Regions from separate parts of the Streptomyces sp. SCSIO 30461 genome, predicted to be linked through region 1. Evidence: riboswitches for the same ligand, from Rfam matches in the RefSeq annotation. Region 1 holds a riboswitch; the other holds the start of a gene.

Region 1 (4,270 bases):
GAGCGACATCGGCGCGGTCGGCGATGGCAGGCTCACGTGCCACACAGGCGGCGTCCTGGCCGGACGGCGGGGAGACGTCAGCCACTCGGCGGGGCGATTCCGGACGACTGCCGGATGGTTACGACGGGCGACTTCCTCGACTCTTGAGCATACGACGCAAGACGTGCAACGGAGGGCGAGGCATGGACACGTTCAGCTATCCCGCCGGTGACGGTCGCCCGCTGCGGGCCACCCGGCTCGGCACCGGACCAACCCTGGTCCTCCTGCACGAATCGGGCTCAGGCGCGGGCCACGACCACGGCGGTGGTCTGCTCCCACTGGCCCGGCGGCTCACCGACAGCTACACCGTCATCGTGTCCGAGGCGCGGGACGCCGACGATGCCGCCGCGCTCGCCGAGCATCTGGGGCTGGGCAACGCCGCCGTCGGCGGCACCGGCAGGGGAGCCGTCGTCGCGCTGCGAGCGGCGGCCGACCATCCCGAGCCGTTCGGGGCCGCGGTCGTCATCGACGCCGACGAGGTGCTCGGCGCCGTCGGTGAGGGCATCGACGCCCCCGACGGCATCGACCTCTCCACCGTCCGCGTACCCACCCTTGTCATCCCGGGCACCGCCGGGGAGCTGGCCCGCGCACTCCCTCAGGGGAAGCTCGCGAACCTGAGTCCGTGCGGCGACGAGGACCCGGCCCAGTGGATGGCACCCGCGGTATGGGCCTTCCTCACCACGCATCTCACACGGCGGCCCGCGCGGGTCCTCGTGTGACACGCGGTCCTCGTACGGCGCGCGGGTCCTCTCATATGACGGGTCCTCTCATATGACTCGACCGACGTCCGACGAATGACATGACCAACGAGAAGGACCCCGCCCCGGCGCGCCCCCGGGCGGGGTCCATCGTCGTGATCGCCTGCCGGTACCGTCAGTTCACGGCCACCGGGGCTGCCGACTCGCGCGGCCCCTGCGACGCGGCGGCCTTGGGCTCGAGCACCCGCTGGGCGAACTCGCCGAGGATCAGCCCGAGCGCTGCCCAGAGCAGCGCCTGGACGCCGAGCGACGCCAGCCTGAACTGCCACAGGACATCGGCCGGGAAGTGCTCCGGGGTCGCGTCGCCCGCCGGCAGAAAGGCCAGCGCGACACCCACCACCACGGTGAAGACGGCGCCCGCGGCGACCGTCGCGTTCCAGTTGCCCCAGCGTGGTGCCAGCTTCTTGCCGATCAGCACCGCACCGATCAGCAGCAGCACGCTGAACACGATCATCAGGAAGAACATCGCGGTGCGCTGGTTGAGTGTCCCCGGGTCACCGACGGCCGGCGGGTTGGCCGGGTACTTGAGGAACGGTACGAACGCGACGGCGACGAAGCCGCCCGCCGCGACGAGCGCGGCCGTGGCACGGGCGCCGAAGGCCCCCAACCGGCCGAGCGCGAAGCACAGCGCCAGCGCGGTGATGCCACCGAGCGCCGTGCCGTAGACCAGAACAGCCGTGCTCAGACCGGCGGTCGCCTGCACCGCGCGGCTGACCAGTTCCTCCTCCGGCTCGCCACCGCCACCGCCGTGGCCGTGGTGGGCCGCGCCCGCCTCCTCGACCGCGATGGCGGCGTCGATCTGCGGTTCACCGATGAGGTAGGCCAGTCCGTAGGAGAGCAGCCCGGCGAGCACGCCCGCGAGCATGCCGCGGACGAGCAGGGCCCTTACAGTTGCGGAATTCATGTGCGGTTGTCCTGTCCCGTACGTATGGGTTCAGCAGTACGGGTCAGTGGCACGGGAAGCCGAGCAGATGACGGCCGTCGTGGACCCACTCGTGCACGCCCTCACCGGAGAACACGGAGAACGCACCCTGTTCGGCGCCGACGAAGTACAGCATGACGAGCATCAGCAGCCCGAAGAAGGCGGCCCAGGGTGCGACGACGCGGACCGGGAGCTTCACCAGCACGGGCTGGCCAACGGGGATTTCGACGGGTGTGATGGCGGACTGGGCCATACCGGACCTCCTCGGGAACACGCGTCCCGCTTTCGGTGGTGCACGCGATGACGGTCACGGGTCTGACTCACCCGACGGCCCCGTCCCTGGGGGGACTCTGACCGCCTGGCACACAGTGGCGCGACCGTGCCGGTTTCTCACCGGTCTTCCGTGTCTGCCGTCATCCTTTCGGATGAGAGGGTAGCGGTCCGTGAACCCGCCGCCAATAGGGCCTGTGACCAGCGATCTTCATCACACGGAAGGAAGTCCGCATGTCGGTCAGACTGACGCTGCTGTGCGCCGCAGCGGGTCCCTCGGTACGCGGCGAGGCTCGCTTCGGCGGCGGTTCGCTCGACGAACGGGCCGTACACGAGGCAGAAGCTGCGCGGTCCGCACTCCCCGCCGCCCCGGTCGTACTCCGGGCGCCGTCCGTACGGTGCGGGCAGACGGCGGACGCGCTGGGGCTCGACGCATCGGTCGAACCCCGGCTGCGCGACCTGGACCACGGCTCCTGGCAGGGCCGTTCACTCACCGAAGTGCTGGCCGGCGTGGGGCCCGAAGCGGGCCCCGAAGCGGTCCGGCAGTGGACCACCGACCCGGCGGCCGCACCGCATGGCGGTGAGTCCGTGCGGGAACTGTGCCTGCGGATCGGCGGCTGGCTGGACTCCCTTCCAGGGGATCTGCCCCAGGACACCGGACGGCGCGTACTGGCCGTGGTCGAGCCCTCGGTCGTACGGGCGGCGGGCGTGTACGCGCTCGGCGCGCCGCTGCCCGCGTTCTGGCGGCTCGACGTGCCACCGCTGTCCGGTATCGGCCTCACCTGGCACGGCGGAAGGTGGAATCTGCGGCTGGTCGCCACGGCGCCCACCGCCTGACCTCAGGAAGCGGCGCCCCGGCGCTTCCACCAGTAGCCGCCCCCGGCGACGGCAGCGAGCACCACCGCACCGATGACCAGCGCGGGTACGGGCGACGAGCCGCCTTCCCCGGCGTCCTGGGCGCTCTCAGGCCCCTGGTTACCGGTCGCGGGTTTGCCGGACGCGTTCCCCGTGGACTTCTCCGGCGACTTCGCCGGAGATTGCTCCGGTGCGACGGCGCTCGGGCTGGGCGCCACCGGCTTCGCCCCGGGAGCGGCGGGCTTCAGGGCGAGTTGTGGTGCCGGATTGCCGTGCCCATGGCTGTGGCCGTCGCCCTCCCCGCCGCCGGACTCCTCCAGCTCGATCCAGCGGTCGACGCGCCCGTCGCCGTACGTCTGGAGGGTCTTGAATGCCAGCGACTCGGCATCGGGCAACTGCCGCACGGTCACCGAGTACTCCACGTCGTCACCGACGCCGACCGCGGGGCCGGAGACGGTGTAACCGCGCGGGGTGGTCGCGAACTTCCAGCCGTCCGGTCCCTGCTTGAAGGTGACATCGGACGGGAGGATGCCCTCGGGGAGGATGACCTCCATCCTGCTGATGCCCGCGCTGTCGGACTCGGACTCGGCGCTGAAGTCCAGCGTGACGTTCTGGGCGAGGGCCGCGGCGCCCTCCGCCTCGACCTCCACATGCGCCGCCGCGGGGACGGCGAAGGCGAGCGAGGCCGCGAGCGAGGCACCGCTGAGGCCGGCGAGTACGGAAAGGCGGCGTGCGGTGCGCGCCTTGGTGATGTGAGACACGGGTGGCTCCCGGAGTGAATGTGCTGCCCCATCATGGGGCACGGGCAGCGGCTTGAACTGATGGCATCGCCGAACCGTACTGATATCGGCGACCCCGGGCCTCCCGGGTCCGGGCCGTCGTGCTCACCGGGCCAGCACGGAAGGATGTTCGGGTGCCGCTCTGGACGCGCTCTCGCCAAGAACCGCAGCAACCGCAGCAACTGAAAGAACCGCAGGAACCGAAAGAACCGCAGGAGCAGCGGGACCAGGCAGAGCAGCCGACAAGGGGCCGGCTGCCGAGACAGGCCACAACCCAGCCCGACATGCCGGGTGTCGCGGACATCCCCGGCACGACGGAAGCCGCTCCCGAAACTCCCGTCGCCACCAGCGCCGCTCGCGGCTGGCGCGGACGGCGTCCAGGTGCGGCGCGCGCCGTCCGGCGTACCACCACCGGCCTCGCCGTACTGCTCGTGTTCCTGGCTCTCCTCGCACCGAACAAACCCGACCACCTCACACCCGCGGCATTCGTCCGCATACCGGTGGAAGGGCTGTTCGGCGTTGCGCTCCTGCTCGCACTCCAGGCGCTGCGGGCGCGGGCGAGGTGGGTCGCAGCGGCGGTCGGCGGGGCCCTGCTGGGGCTGCTGACGATCCTGAAGTTCCTCGACATGGGGTTCTTCTCGACACTC
Region 2 (4,270 bases), 6.4 Mb from region 1:
AAGGGCCTCTCACTGGCGGTGGCTCTCACCGGCATTCTCGCGACCATGCCGTACATCGCGCTCCAGCTCGTCGGCATTCAGGCCGTACTGGACGTGATGGGCGTGGGCGGCGGCGAGAACACCCACTGGTTCATCAAGGACCTGCCGCTGTTGATCGCCTTCGGCGTGCTCGCGGCGTACACCTACTCGTCCGGTCTACGGGCGCCCGCGCTGATCGCGTTCGTGAAGGACACTCTCATCTATCTGGTGATCGCGGTGGCCATCATCTACATCCCCATCAAATTGGGTGGCTTCGGCGAGATCTTCGCCACGGCTGGTGACGCGCTCTCTCAGACCAATCCCAAGACGGACAAGCCCTTCGGCGCGTTGGTGCCGGGCGAGATGGGCCACTGGGGCTACGCCACGCTGGCACTCGGGTCCGCACTGGCGCTGTTCATGTATCCGCACTCGATCACCGCCACGCTGTCCTCGCGCAGCCGTGAGGTGATCCGCCGGAACACGACCATACTGCCCCTCTACTCGCTGATGCTTGGACTGCTCGCCCTGCTCGGGTTCATGGCGATCGCGGCCGGGGTCAAGGTGGCCAACGGGCAGCTCGCCATTCCGCAGCTGTTCGAGAACATGTTCCCCGACTGGTTCGCGGGGGTGGCGTTCGCGGCCATCGGCATCGGTGCACTGGTGCCCGCCGCGATCATGTCGATCGCCGCGGCGAATCTGTTCACCCGGAACATCTACAAGGACTTCCTGAAACCGGACGCGACCCCGGAACAGGAGACCCGGGTCTCGAAGCTGGTGTCGCTGCTGGTGAAGGTGGGCGCCCTGGTGTTCGTGCTCACCATGGACAAGACGGTCGCCATCAACTTCCAACTGCTGGGCGGCATCTGGATCCTCCAGACCTTCCCTGCCCTGGTCGGCGGGCTGTTCACCCGCTGGTTCCACCGCTGGGCGCTGCTCGCGGGCTGGGCCGTCGGAATGCTCTACGGCACGATGGCGGCGTACGGGGTCGCGAGCCCGACCCAGAAGCACTTCGGTGGCTCGTCCGCCGAGATCCCGGGCATCGGCGAGATCGGTTACATCGGCCTGACGGCGTTCGTGCTCAATGTGCTGGTGACGGTGGTCCTCACCTTCGTACTGCGCGCCGCCAAGGCCCCGGACGGTGTGGACGAGACCTCCCCCGAGGACTACACGGCGGACGCGGGTGACCCTGGGGTCGAGACGGAAGCCCCGAAACTGACCGCCGCGACCCACTGACCCGTCTGACGGCGTCTGGCCGCCGCCCTCGAAGGGGCGGCGGCCAGACGTCGTTATCCGGTGCGCTTCCCCCCGCCATGTGCGGGACACTGCCCGGATGGACGTGATCATCAGACTGGTGGAACCGCAGGAGTACAGCGGCCTCGGGGAGCTCACCGCACAGACCTATCTGGACGACGGACTACTGGCCTTCGGGAAGGACGACCCCTATCTCCCGGTGCTGCGCGACACGGCGGGGAGGGCGGCGCAGTCCGATGTGTTGGTCGCCGTCGACGGCTCGGGGCGGATCCTCGGCGGAGTGGCGTTCACATTGGGAGCGAGGCCCTACGCCGATGTCGCACGCGAAGACGAGGCCGAGTTCCGGATGCTCGTCGTCGCCACCGAAGCCCGCAAGCGGGGTATCGGAGAGGCTCTCGTCATGGCATGCCTCGAACGGGCCCGCGCTGTCGACGGCTGCCACCGGCTGGTGCTGTCGACCGATCAGCAGATGCACGCCGCACACCGCATCTACGAGCGCATGGGCTTCGTGCGAACCCCCGATCGGGACTGGTCGCCCTTCGCGGAACTGGACCCGCTGCTGACGTACGCGCTTGAGCTCTGAGAACCGGCACTTCGGGGTAAGACACCCACCGCGACACAACATGTGGGGGGCGCGGCAACGCCGCGCCCCTACATGTATGCTCGACTCCGTTGCCGCAGCAGGGGAATCCGGTGGAAATCCGGAACTGTCCCGCAACGGTGAGTCGGTCTGCATTCGCTCCTTTCGCGAACCCATGAGGCGTGCCCGTGCGGCGTACCCGTGTGCGCGCGTGCCCGTGAGTGCACACCCACGAGTCCGAGGACCTGTCGGCAACGCACCCGGTCCGACCGGCCCGGGTGCCGAGACGTCCGGGCCTCGCGGATCAGGCCGGTGGACGCGGTGCGTTGTGCTGCCCAGACACACGCCCGCACCACCTTCCCCGCCGGCCCCGAGCCGAGTGAGGGAGAGCACCCCCGTGACCATCGCGCCGCCAGACCCTGCTTCATCGCAGCTCGCCGATGGGCCAGGAACCGCGCTGCTGCGGACCCTGACCGACCTCACCGCCGACCTCCCCGACACCGACCCCGGCAGGGTCGCCGCCGCAGCGCTGCGTGGCCGCCACGCGGGCTCGGACGCGACCGAACTGCGGGAGCTGGCCACGGAGGCAGCCGCGGGTCTGATCGCCGAGGACCCGGCGTACTCGCGGCTCGCGGCTCGGCTGCTCAGCCTCACCATCGCCGACGAGGCGGCCTCGCAAGGGGCCACCGGATTCGCCGCGTCCGTGGCCGTGGGCCACCGCGAGGGCCTGATCGCGGACCGTACGCACGCCTTCGTCCAGGAGCACACCGCCCGACTCGACGCGCTGGTCGACCCGGCCGCCGACGACCGCTTCGGCTACTTCGGACTGCGCACCCTCTACAGCCGCTACCTGCTGCGCCACCCGATCACCCGCAAGGTGGTCGAGACCCCGCAGCAGTTCATGCTGCGGGTCGCCTGCGGACTCGCCGAGGACGAGTCGGTGCGCGCCGTGGACGAGGTCGGCGCGCTGTACCGGCTGATGAGCCGACTGGACTACCTGCCGTCGTCCCCGACGCTCTTCAACTCAGGCACCCGGCACCCCCAGATGTCCTCCTGCTATCTGCTCGACTCCCCGCTGGACGAGCTGGACTCGATCTACGACCGCTACCACCAGGTGGCACGGCTCTCGAAGCACGCGGGCGGTATCGGCCTCTCGTACTCCCGCATCCGCTCCCGCGGTTCGCTGATCCGCGGGACCAACGGGCACTCCAACGGCATCGTGCCGTTCCTGCGGACCCTGGACTCCTCGGTGGCCGCCGTCAACCAGGGCGGCCGGCGCAAGGGCGCGGCCTGCGTCTACCTGGAGACCTGGCACGCGGACATCGAGGAGTTCCTGGAGCTGCGCGACAACACCGGTGAGGAGGCGCGGCGTACGCACAACCTCAACCTGGCGCACTGGATCCCGGACGAGTTCATGCGCCGGGTGAACGCCGACGCCGAGTGGTCGCTGTTCTCACCGGTCGACGTGCCGGAGCTGGTCGACCTGTGGGGCGACGAGTTCGACGCCGCTTACCGCAAGGCGGAAGAGTCGGGCCTCGCCCGCAAGACGATCCCGGCCCGTGACCTGTACGGGCGCATGATGAGGACGCTCGCCCAGACCGGCAACGGCTGGATGACCTTCAAGGACGCCTCGAACCGTACGGCGAACCAGACCGCCGAGCCGGGCACCGTCGTCCACTCCTCCAACCTGTGCACCGAGATCATCGAGGTCACGAACGACGGCGAGACCGCCGTCTGCAACCTCGGCTCGGTCAACCTGGGCGCGTTCGTCACCCCTGGTGGGGACATCGACTGGGAGCGGCTGGACGAGACCGTCCGCACCGCCGTGACGTTCCTCGACCGGGTCGTGGACATCAACTTCTACCCGACCGAGCAGGCCGGCCGCTCCAACGCCAAGTGGCGCCCGGTGGGCCTGGGCGCCATGGGCCTCCAGGACGTCTTCTTCAAGCTGCGGCTGCCCTTCGACTCCGCCGAGGCGAAGGCGCTGTCCACCCGGATCGCCGAGCGCATCATGCTGGCGGCGTACGAGGCGTCCTGCGACCTCGCCGAGCGCAACGGCCCGCTGCCCGCCTGGGAGCAGACCCGCACGGCGCGGGGTGTACTGCACCCCGACCACTACGGCGTGGAGCTCAACTGGCCCGAGCGGTGGGCCGCCCTGCGCGAGCGGGTCGCCACCACGGGCATGCGCAACTCGCTGCTGCTCGCGATCGCCCCGACCGCCACCATCGCGTCGATCGCGGGCGTGTACGAGTGCATCGAGCCGCAGGTCTCCAACCTCTTCAAGCGCGAGACTCTGTCTGGCGAGTTCCTCCAGGTGAACTCGTATCTGGTGGACGAGCTCAAGCAGCTGGGCGTGTGGGACGCACAGACCCGTGAGGCGCTGCGTGACTCCAGCGGCTCGGTGCAGGGCTTCAACTGGAT

The links. Region 1 has a riboswitch for cobalamin ahead of V1460_RS35870 (CbtB-domain containing protein). Riboswitches for the same ligand answer to the same signal wherever they lie in the genome.
Region 2: it holds a riboswitch for cobalamin, as region 1 does, so the genes downstream of both, V1460_RS07365 (ribonucleoside-diphosphate reductase subunit alpha) here and V1460_RS35870 (CbtB-domain containing protein) in region 1, are expected to answer to the same signal.

The regions. Positions count from the first base shown of each region.
Region 1 is NZ_CP146101.1:7,979,575-7,983,844, forward strand. It holds gene V1460_RS35860 (alpha/beta hydrolase) at 183-758, shown strand; gene V1460_RS35865 (CbtA family protein) at 913-1,701, opposite strand; gene V1460_RS35870 (CbtB-domain containing protein) at 1,745-1,972, opposite strand; cobalamin riboswitch at 2,012-2,181, opposite strand; gene V1460_RS35875 (histidine phosphatase family protein) at 2,224-2,826, shown strand; gene V1460_RS35880 (DUF1775 domain-containing protein) at 2,829-3,605, opposite strand; gene V1460_RS35885 (sulfatase) at 3,908-4,270, shown strand, end outside.
Region 2 is NZ_CP146101.1:1,603,441-1,607,710, reverse strand. It holds gene mctP (monocarboxylate uptake permease MctP) at 1-1,251, shown strand, start outside; gene V1460_RS07370 (GNAT family N-acetyltransferase) at 1,349-1,852, shown strand; cobalamin riboswitch at 1,923-2,117, shown strand; gene V1460_RS07365 (ribonucleoside-diphosphate reductase subunit alpha) at 2,247-4,270, shown strand, end outside.